2 linked regions of the Lichenibacterium dinghuense genome follow. The protein of the gene in region 1 binds, or shares a complex with, the protein of each later gene. Links are inferred from orthologs where the notes say so. Each region holds a gene or a part of one and is shown in the gene's direction. Other genes may lie near its edges.

Region 1 (6,433 bases):
GCTCGGGGCCTTCGCGGCCGCCTCCACGCTCGACGACCTCGGCGCCTGTGCCCTAAGGTCGGACGTCGCCGCGCTGCGGCACGAGACCCTGTATTCGAGGCTGTTCCGCTCATGAGCTCCAGAAACGGGCCCCTCCGGGTCGGCATCGGCGGACCCGTCGGCTCCGGCAAGACGGCGCTGATGGAGCAGCTCTGCAAGCGGCTGCGCGACCACCACGGCATCGCCGCCATCACCAACGACATCTACACAAAGGAGGACGCCGAGATCCTGGCGCGCGCCGAGGCGCTCCCGCTCGACCGCATCCTCGGCGTCGAGACCGGCGGCTGCCCCCACACGGCCATCCGCGAGGACTGCTCGATCAACCTCGCGGCCGTGGACGACCTCAACCGGCGCTTCCCGGACCTCGACCTGATCCTGATCGAGTCGGGCGGCGACAACCTCGCCGCCACCTTCTCGCCGGAGCTCGCCGACCTCACCGTCTACGTGATCGACGTGTCGGGGGGCGAGAAGATCCCCCGCAAGGGCGGCCCCGGCATCACCCGGTCGGACCTGCTCGTCATCAACAAGACCGACCTCGCGCCCCTGGTCGGTGCCTCGCTCGACGTCATGGAGCGCGACACGGAGCGGATGCGGCGCGGCAAGCCCTACGTCTTCTCCAACATGAAGTCGGGCGACGGCGTCGACACGGTCATCGACTTCATCCGGCGCAGGGGCGGGCTCGGCGCCTGAGCGGGCGCTTGAGCTTGCCGTTAGCCTGTTCCCATTCCGGCCCATCCGTCGGATAAGATGCGCCGGAGCGCGTCGCCGCGGGATCGCCGCGGCTCCTTCTCGGGACACAGCAGAATGGCTTTCAACGGATTCCTTCGCTGCTTCGGCCGGCTGGCCCTGACCGCGGCGGTGGCGGGCGGGCTCGCGGCGACGGGTGCCCGCGCGCAGACCACGCCGGCGCAGACCACCGCCCCGGCGCCGGCCGTCCCCGCGGCTCCGGCGACGCCCGCCCCCGCGACGCCGGCTCCGCCGCCCGCGGACGCGCCCGCCACCCCGGCGCCGACCGCCCCCGCCCCTTCCGCGCCCGACGCCAGCGCCGCCGCGCCCGCGGCGCCGGGCGACAATTCCATCAGCCAGACCCTGACGCTGCAGCCCCACCCCGTGGTGCAGATCAGCGGCCAGTCGACCTGGGACGACGGCTTCAAGTCGCTCAACGACAGCTTCACCAAGCTCAACGAGCAGCTCGCCAAGGACAAGATCCAGCCGACCGGCCATCCCATGGCGGTCTTCACCGAGACCGACGACGCCGGCTTCAAATACACCGCCATGGTGCCGGTGGCGGCCGACCCCGGCGCCAAGCCCGCCGACATGCCGGCGGACGAGTCCTTCGGCCTGTCGCCCGGCGGCAAGGTGATGAAGTTCCAGCACCGCAGCGCCTACGACGACATCGACTCCACCTACGAGGCCATCACGGCCTACCTCGACGAGAAGGGCCTCGAAGCCAAGAACATGTTCGCCGAGGAATACCTCAACCGCACCAAGAGTTCGGACGACAACTCGCTCGAGGTCGACATCTACGTCTTCCTGAAGTGACGTCGCGGCGGTGCTGAGGCGAGTCCTCCGCGCGGGCGCGCCGGCGCTGGCCGCCATCGCGCTGGCCGGCTGCTCCACCCTGCCCGCGCCCGAAGGGGCGCCGCGGGTCGTCGGCGCCGGTCCCCTGCCGGTCGACGTCGAGGCGGCCCGGCGCGCCATCGCGCTCTACCGCTCGGCGCACGGGCTCGGCGCCGTCGAGGTCGACCCCGCGCTCAACCGCGTGGCGCAGCGCCAGGCCGACGCCATGGCGCGGGCCGACACGCTGAGCCACACGCTGGCGGGCGAGCTCGGCGCACGCGTGGCGGCGGAAGGGATCAAGCGCGGCGCCGAGGCCGAGAACGTGTCGGCCGGCTATCCGAGCTTCGAGCGCGCGCTCCTCGGCTGGCAGCATTCGCCGGGCCACGACGCCAACCTGCTCTACCGCCCCATCCGCCGCATCGGCATCGCGGCCGCCGCGGCGCCGGGCACGCGCTACAAGACCTACTGGGCGCTGGTGATGACGGACTGACGTCGGCGGTCCGGTCTCCGGCCGCCGAACACCGCGCCCCCCGTGTCGCCCCGGGCCGAGCGCCGCAGGCGCGAACGACCCGGGATGACGAGCGTCCAGAGCCTGCGTCCGGTCACGAGGTCCACACCGCCCGCCCGACATCCGCGGATCCGGCGCCGGGGTTGTCGCGGCCCCCGGCCCGTGCCACCTCTCGCCCATGCTCCGCTATGCCAAGATGAACGGGGCCGGCAATTCCATCCTGGTGGTGGACGAGCGCGGCGCCCCTCCGGCCCTCACGGGCGACACCGCCCGCGCCCTGTGCCGCGGGCCGCTCGCCTTCGACCAGCTCATGGCGCTGTCGGACGGCCCCGACGAGGGCGCCATCGCGGTGCGGATCTTCAACACGGACGGGTCGCGCGCCGGCGCCTGCGGCAACGGCTCGCGCTGCGTCGCCTGGTTCGTGGCCGAGACGGGCGGCGGCGACGCGGTGGTGCTCGACGTCGACGGCACCCGCGTGTCGTGCCGGCGCGACGGGCCGCTGCGTTTCACGGTCGACATGGGGCCGCCGCGCTTCGGTTGGCGCGACATCCCGCTGCGGGAGGCGGCCGACACGCTCAACCTCGACCTCGGCGACGCGCTCCAGGACGCGGGGCTGGAGCGGCCGGCCGCCGTCAGCATGGGCAACCCGCACGCCGTCTTCTTCGTGCCGGACGCTGAGGCGATCGACCTCGCCGCGGTCGGCCCCCGCTTCGAGCACCACCCCATGTTCCCGGACCGCGCCAACGTGTCCTTCGCCGAGGTGCGGGGGCCGGGGGAGATCCGGCTCAGGGTGTGGGAGCGCGGCGCCGGCGCCACGCTGGCCTGCGGCTCGGCGGCCTGCGCCACGGTGGCGGCCGCGGCCCTGCGCGGGCTCACCGGCCGGCGCGCCCGCGTGCTGCTGCCGGGCGGCGAGCTCGCGATCGACTGGAGCGCCGGCGGCCCCGTGCTGATGACCGGCCCCGTGGAGCTGGAGCACCGCGGCCGCCTCGACCCCGCGACGGGCGGCACGGCCCCGTGGTGAGCGGGCCGGGCGGCGTCGCGGTCGTCACCTTCGGGTGCCGGCTCAACATCGTCGAATCCGAGGCCATGCGGGCCGCGGCGCTCGCGGCCGGCCACGCCGACCTCACGATCGTCAACTCCTGCGCCGTGACCTCGGAGGCCGTGCGCCAGGCCCGGCAGGCGGTGCGCCGCGCCGCGCGGACCCGGCCGGGCGCGCCGATCGTGCTGACGGGCTGCGCCGCCGAGGTCGACGCCGCGCTGCGCGCCATGCCCGAGATCTCGCGCGTGCTCCCCAACGCCGGCAAGGCCGATCCCGCCGCCTGGGCGCGGCCCGGCCACGCGCCCGCCCCCGCTGCCCCGCCGGTCTTCGGGCCCGGCGCCGCGGGCGGACACACGCGCGGCTTCGTCGAGATCCAGAACGGCTGCGACCACCGCTGCACCTTCTGCGTGATCCCCTTCGGGCGCGGCGCGTCGCGCTCGCGCGCGCCCGAGCGGGTCGTCGCGGAGGTGCGCGGCCTCGTCGCGGCCGGCGCCGCCGAGGCTGTGCTGACCGGCGTCGACGTCACCTCCTACGACGCGGACGGCCTCCGCCTCGGGGCGCTGCTGAAGCGCGTCCTGCGCGAGGTGCCGGAGTTGAAGCGCCTGCGCCTGTCCTCCATCGACTGCGTCGAGGCCGACCGGGACCTCCTCGACGTGGTGGCGGACGAGACCCGCTTCATGCCGCACCTGCACCTCTCCCTGCAGCACGGCTCCGACCTCGTCCTGAAGCGCATGAAGCGCCGCCACGGCCGCGCCGAGGCGGTGGCGTTCTGCGAGGCGGTGCGGCGGCTGCGGCCCGGCATCGCCCTCGGCGCCGACCTGATCGCCGGCTTCCCGACCGAGACCGACGCCCACGCCGCGGAGTCGCTGGCGCTGGTCGCGGACTGCGGGATCGCATTCCTCCACGTCTTCCCCTTCTCGGCCCGGCCCGGCACGCCCGCGGCCCGCATGCCGGCCGTGCCGGGCGACGCCGTGCGGGCGCGGGCCGCGGCGCTGCGGGCCGCGGGCGAGGCCGCGCTGGCGCGCCACCTCGACCGCCACGCCGGCACGCGCGCTGCCGTGCTGGCCGAGCGCGGCGGCCGGGGGCGGATGGAGGATTTCTCCCCCGTGCGGCTCGGCGAGGGCGTGGAGCCGGGGCGCATCGCCGAGGTGGACATCGCGGGCCACGACGGGCGGGAGCTGCTCGCCGGCCCGTGACGACCCCTCAGCCCAGCGTCTTCTGCATCCACAGGAGGTCTAGCCAGCGGCCGAACTTGCGCGCGGCCTGGGGCATCAGCCCGACGCGGACGAAGCCGTGCCGCTCGTGCAGCGCGACCGAGGGCGCGTTCTCGGCGTCGATGGCGCCCAGCATGACGTGGACGCCGAGTGCCCGCGCCCGCGCCTCCAGCGCCGGCATCAGTTGCCCCGCCACGCCGCGGCGCTGGAAGGCGGGCGCCACGTAGATCATGTGCTCCACCGTCGCGGCGAAGCCGTCCTGCGGGCGGAACGGGCCGAAGGAGGCGTAGCCCGCGACGGCGTCGCCCTCGGCCGCCACGAGGAACGGCAGGCCCGCGGCCCGCCGCCCCGCGACCAGGGCGCGCCGGTCGGCGAGGTCGGCCGGGTGGGCGTTGTAATGCGCCGTCGAGGTCGCGACCACGTGGTTGTGGATGGCGAGGATCTGCGGCAGGTCCTCGTCCCGCGCGTCCCGGACCACGATCGTCATCGCCGTTCCTCCTCCGGTGCCGGGAGAGCGCGGCCGCGGCGCCGGGCGTTGCCCTCGGCCCAGTCGAGCTCCTCCTCGACGTCCCGGAAGGCGTCCTCGCCGATGGCGTGGTCGCGCCGCATCCGCAGCAGGGTTTCGCGCTCCGCCGCGATGGCGGCCATGCGGAGCTTGCCAAACATCCGGGGGCGCAGGTGGCGCATGGCCTCGTCCTGCAGCACCACCGAATATTCCTTGCGCAGGATGGCGGCCTCGGGCTCGTCGACGCCGTCGAGCGAGCGGATGGCGGCGCGCGTCGCCTCCTGGCGGGCGGCGGCGCGCTCGCGCTCGCCGCGGCCGTCGTCGTCGAGCCCGAGCCAGGCGAGCAGCGGCCCGAGCGTGAGGCCCTGGATCACCAGCGTGCCGAGCACCACCGAGAAGGCCGCGACGATCACGAGGTCGCGGTGCTCGGCGTTGCCGAGGGCGCCGTCGAACGGCAGCGCGAGGGCGGTCGCGAGCGTGAGCAGCCCGCGCATGCCGCACCAGCCCACCACCAGCGCGCTCTTGTAGGAGCGGAGCGCCGGCGTGCGCTGCTCGGGCGGCAGGGTGAACCGCTCGATGAGGCGCACCAGCGCGTTGTAGGTGAACGTCCAGGCGAGGCGCACGGCGATCACGGTGGCCAGGATGGCGAGGCCGAAGCCGACGTAGCGCGTGACGCCGCCGGGGATGGCGTCGCCGATGTCCTGGAGCTGCAGGCCGATCAGGATGAAGGCCAGCGCGTTCAGCACGTAGACCGCCACCTCCCAGACCGCGAAGGAGCCGCGGCGCACCTCCGCCTTCTGGACGCTCGACGTGCGGTGGGCCAGCACCAGCGCGTAGACCACCATGGTCAGCACGGTCGAGACTTCGAGCTTCTCGGCCACGATCCAGACCGCGAAGGTGGCGACGAACTGCGTCACCACCGAGATGGCGAGGTCGGCGATGCGGCCGGCGAGCAGGATGTAGAGCCGGGCCAGGGCCCAGCCGAGCGCGACGGAGCCCAGCGAGTTCAGCAGGAACAGCGGCACGGCGTGGCCGGCCGTCAGCTCCGTGCCGACCGCCGCCGCCACGGCCAGGCGGTAGACCAGCAGCGCGCTGACGTCGTTGAGCAGGCCCTCGCCTTCCAGGATTACCACGAGCCGGCGGGGCGGCGACAGGCGGCCCAGGATGGCGGTGGCCGAGACGGGGTCGGGCGGCGACACCACGGCGCCGAGCGCCACCGCGACCGACCAGGGCATGCCGGGCACGAGCCACCGCGCCACGAGGGCCACCGCCGTGATGGTGAGCGCCACGGCGACCAGCACGAGGCCCGTCACCGGGACCCAGTTCTCGCGCAGGTCGCGCGGCGAGGCGTCGAAGGCCGCGTCCAGGATCACCGGCGCCACGAACAGGGTGAGAGCGAGGTCGGGCTCGAGCCGGATCCCCGGCACGTAGATGGGCGACACCGCCAGCGCCGTGCCGGCCAGCGCCAGCAGCACCGGATAGGGCGCGCCGATGCGGTTCGCGAGCGCGGTCAGCACCGCGCCTCCGAGCAGCAGGGCGATGAGGAGTTCGAAGAGCGCCATGGCGGC
Region 2 (6,396 bases), 160 kb from region 1 along the record:
GGGTCGCGCGATCGGAGCGCGTCGCGGCGCTCGCGGGCGAAGCGGGCGCGCTCGCGGTCGAGCACGATCTGGCCGGCCGCCACCTGCACCTCCAGCTCGCGCAGGGAGCGCAGGTTCTCCGCCACCAGCTTGTCCATGCGGCTGTCCATGGCGGCGAGCCGGCCCATCTCGATGCGCCCGCGCTTCTCGATGTCGGAGAACTGGTCGATCACCAGGCGGTAGTCGGCGCGGAAGCGCGTGAAGGCCGACACGTATCGGCCGACCACGGGCAGGTCGCCCGCTATCCGCACCAGCGCGGTGCCGCGCCCCTCGGCCTCGCGCCGGAGGCCGGGGATGTCGAGCGCCTTCACGCCGCTGGCGAGCTCGGCCAAGAGCCGCCCGGACACGCCGGCGTCGGCCGTACGGATGCCGTCGAGCAGCTCGTCCAGGAAGCTGTTGGCGCGGGTCTGGGTGTCGGCGCCGAAGCCGTTGACGGCGGCGCCGTCGAGCGCCGGCAGCTCCGCGGCGATCCGCTCGGCCGCGGCGCGGTCGTCGGGCGACAGCCGCGCGAGGTCGAGCCTGCGCTCGGCGTCCCACCGGGCGGCGAGGTCGGGCACGGCGGCGGCCGTGGGGGCGGCGTGGGGGTCGGCGGCGGTCACGGTCGAGCCTCGGTCATGGTCCGGGCGCCGGCGGGCGGTCGGACGGCGCCGCGCCCGCGGCGAGCAGCCCGACGACGGCGGCGAGGTTGACGGCGAGAGTGCGGAGCGAAGCCACGGCGCCGAGGCTACATCGATCCCCCTAGCGACGCCAGACGGCGACGCTACCCTTCCCAGAACTCCGGCACGGCCGGCGACAGCAGCCCGCCGATCCGGACGGGCGCGACCCTCACGGCGAGCCCCGTGCGGTCGTCGGTCTCGACCGCGATGCCGCAGAGGGTCGCGGGGCCGTCGGCGGGCTCGTAGCGGGAGCCGGGCGTGCGCTGGACGAAGCGGCGGATCGGCTCCTCCTTGGCGACGCCGATCACGCTGTCGTAGTCGCCCGTCATGCCGGCGTCGGTCAGGTAGGCCGTGCCGCCCGGCAGCACGCGGCCGTCCGCCGTGGGGATGTGGGTGTGGGTGCCGACGACGAGCGAGGCCCGGCCGTCGAGCACGTGGCCGAGCGCCACCTTCTCGCTCGTCGCCTCGGCGTGGACGTCGACCACCACCGCGTCGCAGGCCACGCCGAGCGGGCAGGCCTCGATCTCGCGCTCCAGCCCGGCGAAGGGGTCATCGAGCGGATCCATGAAGACGCGGCCCATCACGTTGAGGACGAGCGCGCGGCGGCCGTCGTGGAGGTCGACCAGGGCGGCGCCGCGGCCGGGCGTACCGGGCGGGTAGTTCAGCGGCCGCACGAGGCGGGGCTGGCGGTCGATGAACACCAGGGCCTCGCGCTGGTCGAAGGCGTGGTTGCCGAGCGTGACCGCGTCGGCACCCGCATCCAGGATCTCGTCGCAGATCTTCTCGGTGATGCCCTTGCCGCCGGCCGCGTTCTCGCCGTTGACCACCACGAGGTCGAGCCGCCAGCGCGCGCGCAGGTTGGGCAGCTCAGCCGCCACCGCGGCCCTCCCGGAGCGCCCCATCACGTCGCCGACGAAGAGGATGCGCAAGGGTTCAGTCTCCGAAAAGGGTGAGGCCGCGCTCCGTCAGGACGGCGTCGAGCGGCTGGTCGTGGGGCTCGGTGGGGACGGCCGGCACCTCCTGCGCCGCGAAGGCGACGCCGACGGCGAGGACGGGCCTCACGGCCCGCAGGCGGGCCAGCGCGCCGTCGTAGAAGCCCGCCCCGTAGCCGAGGCGAAAGCCGCGCCGGTCGAAGGCGGCGAGCGGCACGAACAGGAGGTCGGGGTCGCGCTCGGCGGCCTCGGGCGCCGGCTCGGCGGTGCCGAAGCGGCCCGGCACGAGCGGGTCGCCCGGCCGCCAGGCGCGGAAGCGCAGCGGCTCGCCCCGCGGCGGCGTCGCGGGCAGCGCGGTGCGGATGCCCGCGCCCGCGAGGGCGTCGAGCAGCGGGCGCGTGTCCGGCTCGCCGCGGATCGGCAGGAAGACGGAGACGGCCGAGGGGAACCGGCGCCGGGCGAGGTCGAGCCCGGCCTCGGCCAGGAGGCGGGCGAAGGAAGCCCTCCCGGTTGGCCCGACCGCGGCGCGGCACGCCAGCGCGCGGGCGCGGACCTCGGTCTTGTCGACGGACGCCATGAGGGCCTCGCGCCGACGTGGACAACAGTGCGGGGCCGCAGTGGCCGTGGGATATCGATCCCGGGAACCTACAACGTAGGTGGGCGCCGTGTGCTCAAGACCACGGTCGAGAACAGGGACAGCTCCCGTTGGAATCGATAAGGCCCCGGGAATACAGTCCTCACGCACCCCGCAGCTCCGCCCGACCGATGTAGGCCGAGCCTCGCCGGAAATCCAGCCCCCCGCGGCACGGCACGCGTCCCGCCGCGGCGATCCCAGCCGGGACGCGTCGCGGTGGCGGGGGATGCGGCGGCGCGGACGCAAGTTTTTTCTTCTGCTTCGGCCGAAATCGGCGAAATTGGGCGCAGCGAAGAGAAACTCCGGCCGTCGGACGTCGACCATGCCCCATTCACCCTACCGGCCCTGCGTGGGCATCACCCTGTTCAACCGCGACGGGCTCGTCTTCATCGGGCGCCGCCGGTCGAAGCGCGCCGCCGATCCCGCCGCCCAGGGGTACGAGTGGCAGATGCCGCAGGGCGGCATCGACGCGGGCGAAGCGCCGCGCGCGGCGGCCCTGCGCGAGCTCCGGGAGGAGACCGGCGTGTCGAGCGTGTCCTTCATGGCAGAGGCGCCGCACTGGCTCACCTACGACCTGCCGGCCGACCTCACGCGCCGCAACTGGAAGGGGCGCTACCGCGGCCAGAAGCAGAAGTGGTTCGCCTTCCGCTTCGAGGGCGACGAGCGCGAGATCAACATCGACATACCCGAGCACGGCCTCAAGCCCGAGTTCGACGCCTGGCGCTGGGAGCGGATCGAGCGCCTGCCCGAGCTCATCATCCCGTTCAAGCGCCAGGTCTACGAGAGCGTGGTCGAGAGCTTCCGGCCGCTGGGGGCGCACGAGCCGCTCAGCGGCTGATGTCCGCCCGCGCGGCTCATTCGGCCGCGACGCCCAGGCCCACCGGGCAGGACACGCCCGTGCCGGCGAGGCCGCAATAGCCGCGCGGGTTCGCCTGCAGGTACTGCTGGTGGTAGGTTTCGGCGAAGAAGAACTCCGGCGCCGGGCGAATCTCGGTCGTGATCGGCCCGCGGCCGGCGGCGGCCAGCGCCCGGCCATAGGCCGCCTTGGACGCCTCGGCCTCGGCGAGCTGCGCGGGGGTCGTGGTGTAGATCGCCGAGCGGTAGGTCGTGCCGACGTCGTTGCCCTGGCGCATGCCCTGTGTCGGGTCGTGCTCCTCCCAGAACAGCTTCAGCAGCGCCCCGTAGCTCACCTTGGCCGGATCAAAGGCCACCATCACCACCTCGGCGTGGCCCGTCATGCCGGTGCAGGTTTCCTCGTAGGTGGGGTTCGGCGTCTCGCCGCCCTGGTAGCCGACGGCCGTGGTGACGATGCCATCGCCCAGGCGCCAGAACAGCCGTTCGGCGCCCCAGAAGCAGCCCATGCCGAAATAGGCGACCTCGGTGCCGGCGGGGTGCGGCCCCTTCAGCGGCGTGCCGAGCACGAGGTGCCGGTCCAGCGTGGGCAGCGGGGTGGACCGGCCCGGCAGGGCCTCGGCGGCCGTGGGCAGGGTGGATTTCTTGCGGAACAGCATGGGGATCGTCTCCGAAAGCCGCGACGGTGCAGATATGGGGACGACGCCGCGGAAATTCAGGCTCGGCGGCTCGACGCGCCGACGCCGGCGGCCGGCGGGCGCCCGGCGTAGAGGAGCAGCAGGCCGAGAGCCCCGGTGACGGCGAAACCCGGCACGGCGAGCACCCCGGCCACGAGGCGCTGGGCCGGGCCGGGCCAGGCGCCCGCCGCGGCCAGCGCCGCGGCGTAGTGCGCCCCGCCGAGCCAGGCCGCGATCTCGCCCAGCGTGTAGAAGAGCGCGCGCCCGCCGGCGATGGAGCGGCTGCCGTCCACCACCAGGGTCGCGAAGGCGGCGGCCACCAGCACGAAGCCGATGGCGCGGAGCAGGAACCGGAGCATGGACCGCCGTCGAAAGGGCGGGCCGGCGCGGCCCGCCCCGGTGCCTTACAACGGAGCCCGTTCCGGGACCACGGCGGGAGATGCCGCGCGGCGGGGGGAAACCGCGGCCCGGCTGTTGCGCTCGGCGCGTCTCCGATGATAGACCGCTGTCGGCCCCGCCAACCGGGGGCCCGCCGACCTCCGGGTCGGCCCGGCGCGTGAGCGCCGGCCGGAGAGGTGGCCGAGTGGTTGAAGGCGCACGCCTGGAAAGTGTGTATACGGGAAACCGTATCGCGGGTTCGAATCCCGCTCTCTCCGCCAACGTTTTCCCCTAAGACATTGCTTTTATCGTTCTTTTCGGCATCGATTTGAGCTATATCCCAGACCGTTCCCCAGCAGGTCGCTGAAAAAGGATCGACGTCCAGCCTCTCAGCTTCTTCCTGCGTTGTTTTTGGCTGGTAGATGGCGGAAAGCGTGAGGGTCGGTCTTTTTGCCGTCCGCTTCTCTGCCGCCGCGACGGGGCTGGCGCTCGTCGCGGCGGGACAGGCGCCCATGCCCCGCCACCTCACGCCACCTCTGGTCCAGCGAGCAGCTTTGACAGGCAGACGAGGTTGCAGGCGGCCGAGAAGGCGAAGGCCATGTCGACCCGCTCGCGGCCGCGCAGCCCGCGTTAACCTGAGGCGATTGCCCTGGCGTGGCTTGCCTGGGGAGCAGGCTGCCCAGCCGTCATGATCTCGGGCTTCACGCATCCCGACAACCCGAGTGCGGAGCCCTGCGGACGTCACCGGGGCCGTTGTCACGCCGCTTAGCCTTGGCTAAGACCTGGGGTGAAACGATCGGAACACGCGTCGGAGGGCGGGCCGGTGGCGGAAGATGCGGGAATGTCGTTCGTGAACCTGTCGCGCGGCGACCTGTTCCCCTGGGCCGCGCTGCGCGATGCGCCCGACGTGCCCTTCGGCTACCACACGGTGGCGGGACGCTACCTCGTGTTCCTGTTCTACGCCTCGGCCGCGGAACCGGCCGTCGCGGCCGCGCTGGCGGCGGTGCGCGGCGGCCGCCACCTGTTCGACGACGAGCGGGCCTGCTTCTTCGGCATGGGGCGCGACCCGGCCGACAAGGCGGCGGGCCGCGTCGCCGACATGCTGCCGGGTGTCCGTTTCATGGACGACGCCTCGGGCACCGCAGCCCGCATCTGCGGCGCCCTCGCGCGCGAGCCGGGCGCGTCGGGCCTGCCCGGAGCGTCGCGTCCCTTCTGGCTCGTCGTGGACCCGACGCTGCACGTCCTCGCCAACGTCCCGCTGGGCGCCGGGCCGGAGGACCACGAGGCGGTGCTGCGCATGCTGCGCGAGCTGCCGGCGCCGAAGGACTACGCCGGCTTCGAGTTGCCGGTGCCGGTGCTGCTGCTGCCCAACGTGTTCGACCGCGCGCTGTGCCGCCACCTCGTCGGCCTTTACGACGCCGACGGCGGCTCGGAGTCGGGCATCTACCGCAACGGCGTCGGGGTGAACGACCATTCGTTCAAGCGCCGCCGCGACTTCACCATCGAGGATCCGCAGTTGATCCGCCGCCTGCAGGGCACGATCGCGCGGCGGGTATTGCCCGAGATCGAGCGCATCTTCTTCACGAAGGTCACCCGCATGGAGCGCTACATCGTCGGCTGCTACGCCGCCGAGGACAACGCCCATTTCCGCCCCCACCGCGACAACGGCCCAGGGCTCACCGCGCATCGCCGCTACGCCGTTTCGATCAACCTCAGCGAGGACTTCGACGGCGGCGAAGTGAGCTTCCCCGAATACAGCCAGCGCGGCATCAAGGCTCCACAGGGCTGGGCAGTGGTGTTCCCGGCCGCGATCCTGCACGCCGTGTCGCGGGTGACCTACGGCCGCCGCTACGCCTTCCTGCCCTTCGTCTACGACGAAGCAGGAGCGAAGATCCGCGAGGAGCAATTGAGGTCCTTGGGGATGCTCAGCGCAGCGGCGGAGTGATCGGCCATCCGCCGGCACGACCGCGTCGCCGCCGGCGGCGACTCAGAGCCTTCTCTGATTGGGGCTCTGGAGGTCAAGCGCTCCTGTCAGGTTTTTTGTCCCGTTCCCGCGGGTCACACGCTTCTCTTCGCGGTCGGCGTTTCGCCGCCGCATGATGGGGTCAGTCCGGCTCGGTCCCTCGATCTGTTTCACGACCTCGCGACGTCGCCGCGGGCTCAAGACTCTCAACGAGGTGGCCTTACCGATCGTCCCCACGGGAACGGTCCACATCACCCTTTCAGGT

Evidence for each region.
Region 2: the proteins of dapF (region 1) and L7N97_RS05015 are in contact, whole or in part, in a solved structure (PDB 5YGU), measured with the Escherichia coli proteins. The link is inferred for Lichenibacterium dinghuense from one-to-one orthologs.

The regions. Positions count from the first base shown.
Region 1 is NZ_JAJLMN010000001.1:885,666-892,098, reverse strand. The notes cover bases 1,461-4,206. They hold dapF (diaminopimelate epimerase), read left to right. Parts: upstream 1,461-2,285; coding sequence 2,286-3,128; downstream 3,129-4,206. Other genes in these bases: L7N97_RS04270 (MiaB/RimO family radical SAM methylthiotransferase), read left to right, coding at 3,194-4,206; L7N97_RS04280 (CAP domain-containing protein), read left to right, coding at 1,592-2,089; L7N97_RS04285 (GyrI-like domain-containing protein), read left to right, coding at 1,461-1,581. Outside these bases: L7N97_RS04295 (urease accessory protein UreF), read left to right, coding at 1-115; urease accessory protein UreG, read left to right, coding at 112-729; more of L7N97_RS04285, read left to right, coding at 844-1,460; more of L7N97_RS04270, read left to right, coding at 4,207-4,342; L7N97_RS04265 (GNAT family N-acetyltransferase), read right to left, coding at 4,350-4,847; L7N97_RS04260 (cation:proton antiporter), read right to left, coding at 4,844-6,427. UniProt on the Escherichia coli protein: Involved in the succinylase branch of the L-lysine biosynthesis and in the biosynthesis of the pentapeptide incorporated in the peptidoglycan moiety. Catalyzes the stereoinversion of LL-2,6-diaminopimelate (L,L-DAP) to meso-diaminopimelate (meso-DAP).
Region 2 is NZ_JAJLMN010000001.1:1,044,388-1,050,783, forward strand. What follows is about bases 1,633-4,341. They hold L7N97_RS05015 (RNA pyrophosphohydrolase), read left to right. Parts: upstream 1,633-2,583; coding sequence 2,584-3,099; downstream 3,100-4,341. Other genes in these bases: L7N97_RS05005 (5-formyltetrahydrofolate cyclo-ligase), read right to left, coding at 1,633-2,204; msrA (peptide-methionine (S)-S-oxide reductase MsrA), read right to left, coding at 3,116-3,772; L7N97_RS05025 (hypothetical protein), read right to left, coding at 3,829-4,149. In the rest of the region: L7N97_RS04995 (toxic anion resistance protein), read right to left, coding at 1-638; L7N97_RS05000 (TIGR00282 family metallophosphoesterase), read right to left, coding at 800-1,624; more of L7N97_RS05005, read right to left, coding at 1,629-1,632; L7N97_RS05035 (2OG-Fe(II) oxygenase), read left to right, coding at 5,010-6,113. UniProt on the Escherichia coli protein: Master regulator of 5'-end-dependent mRNA decay.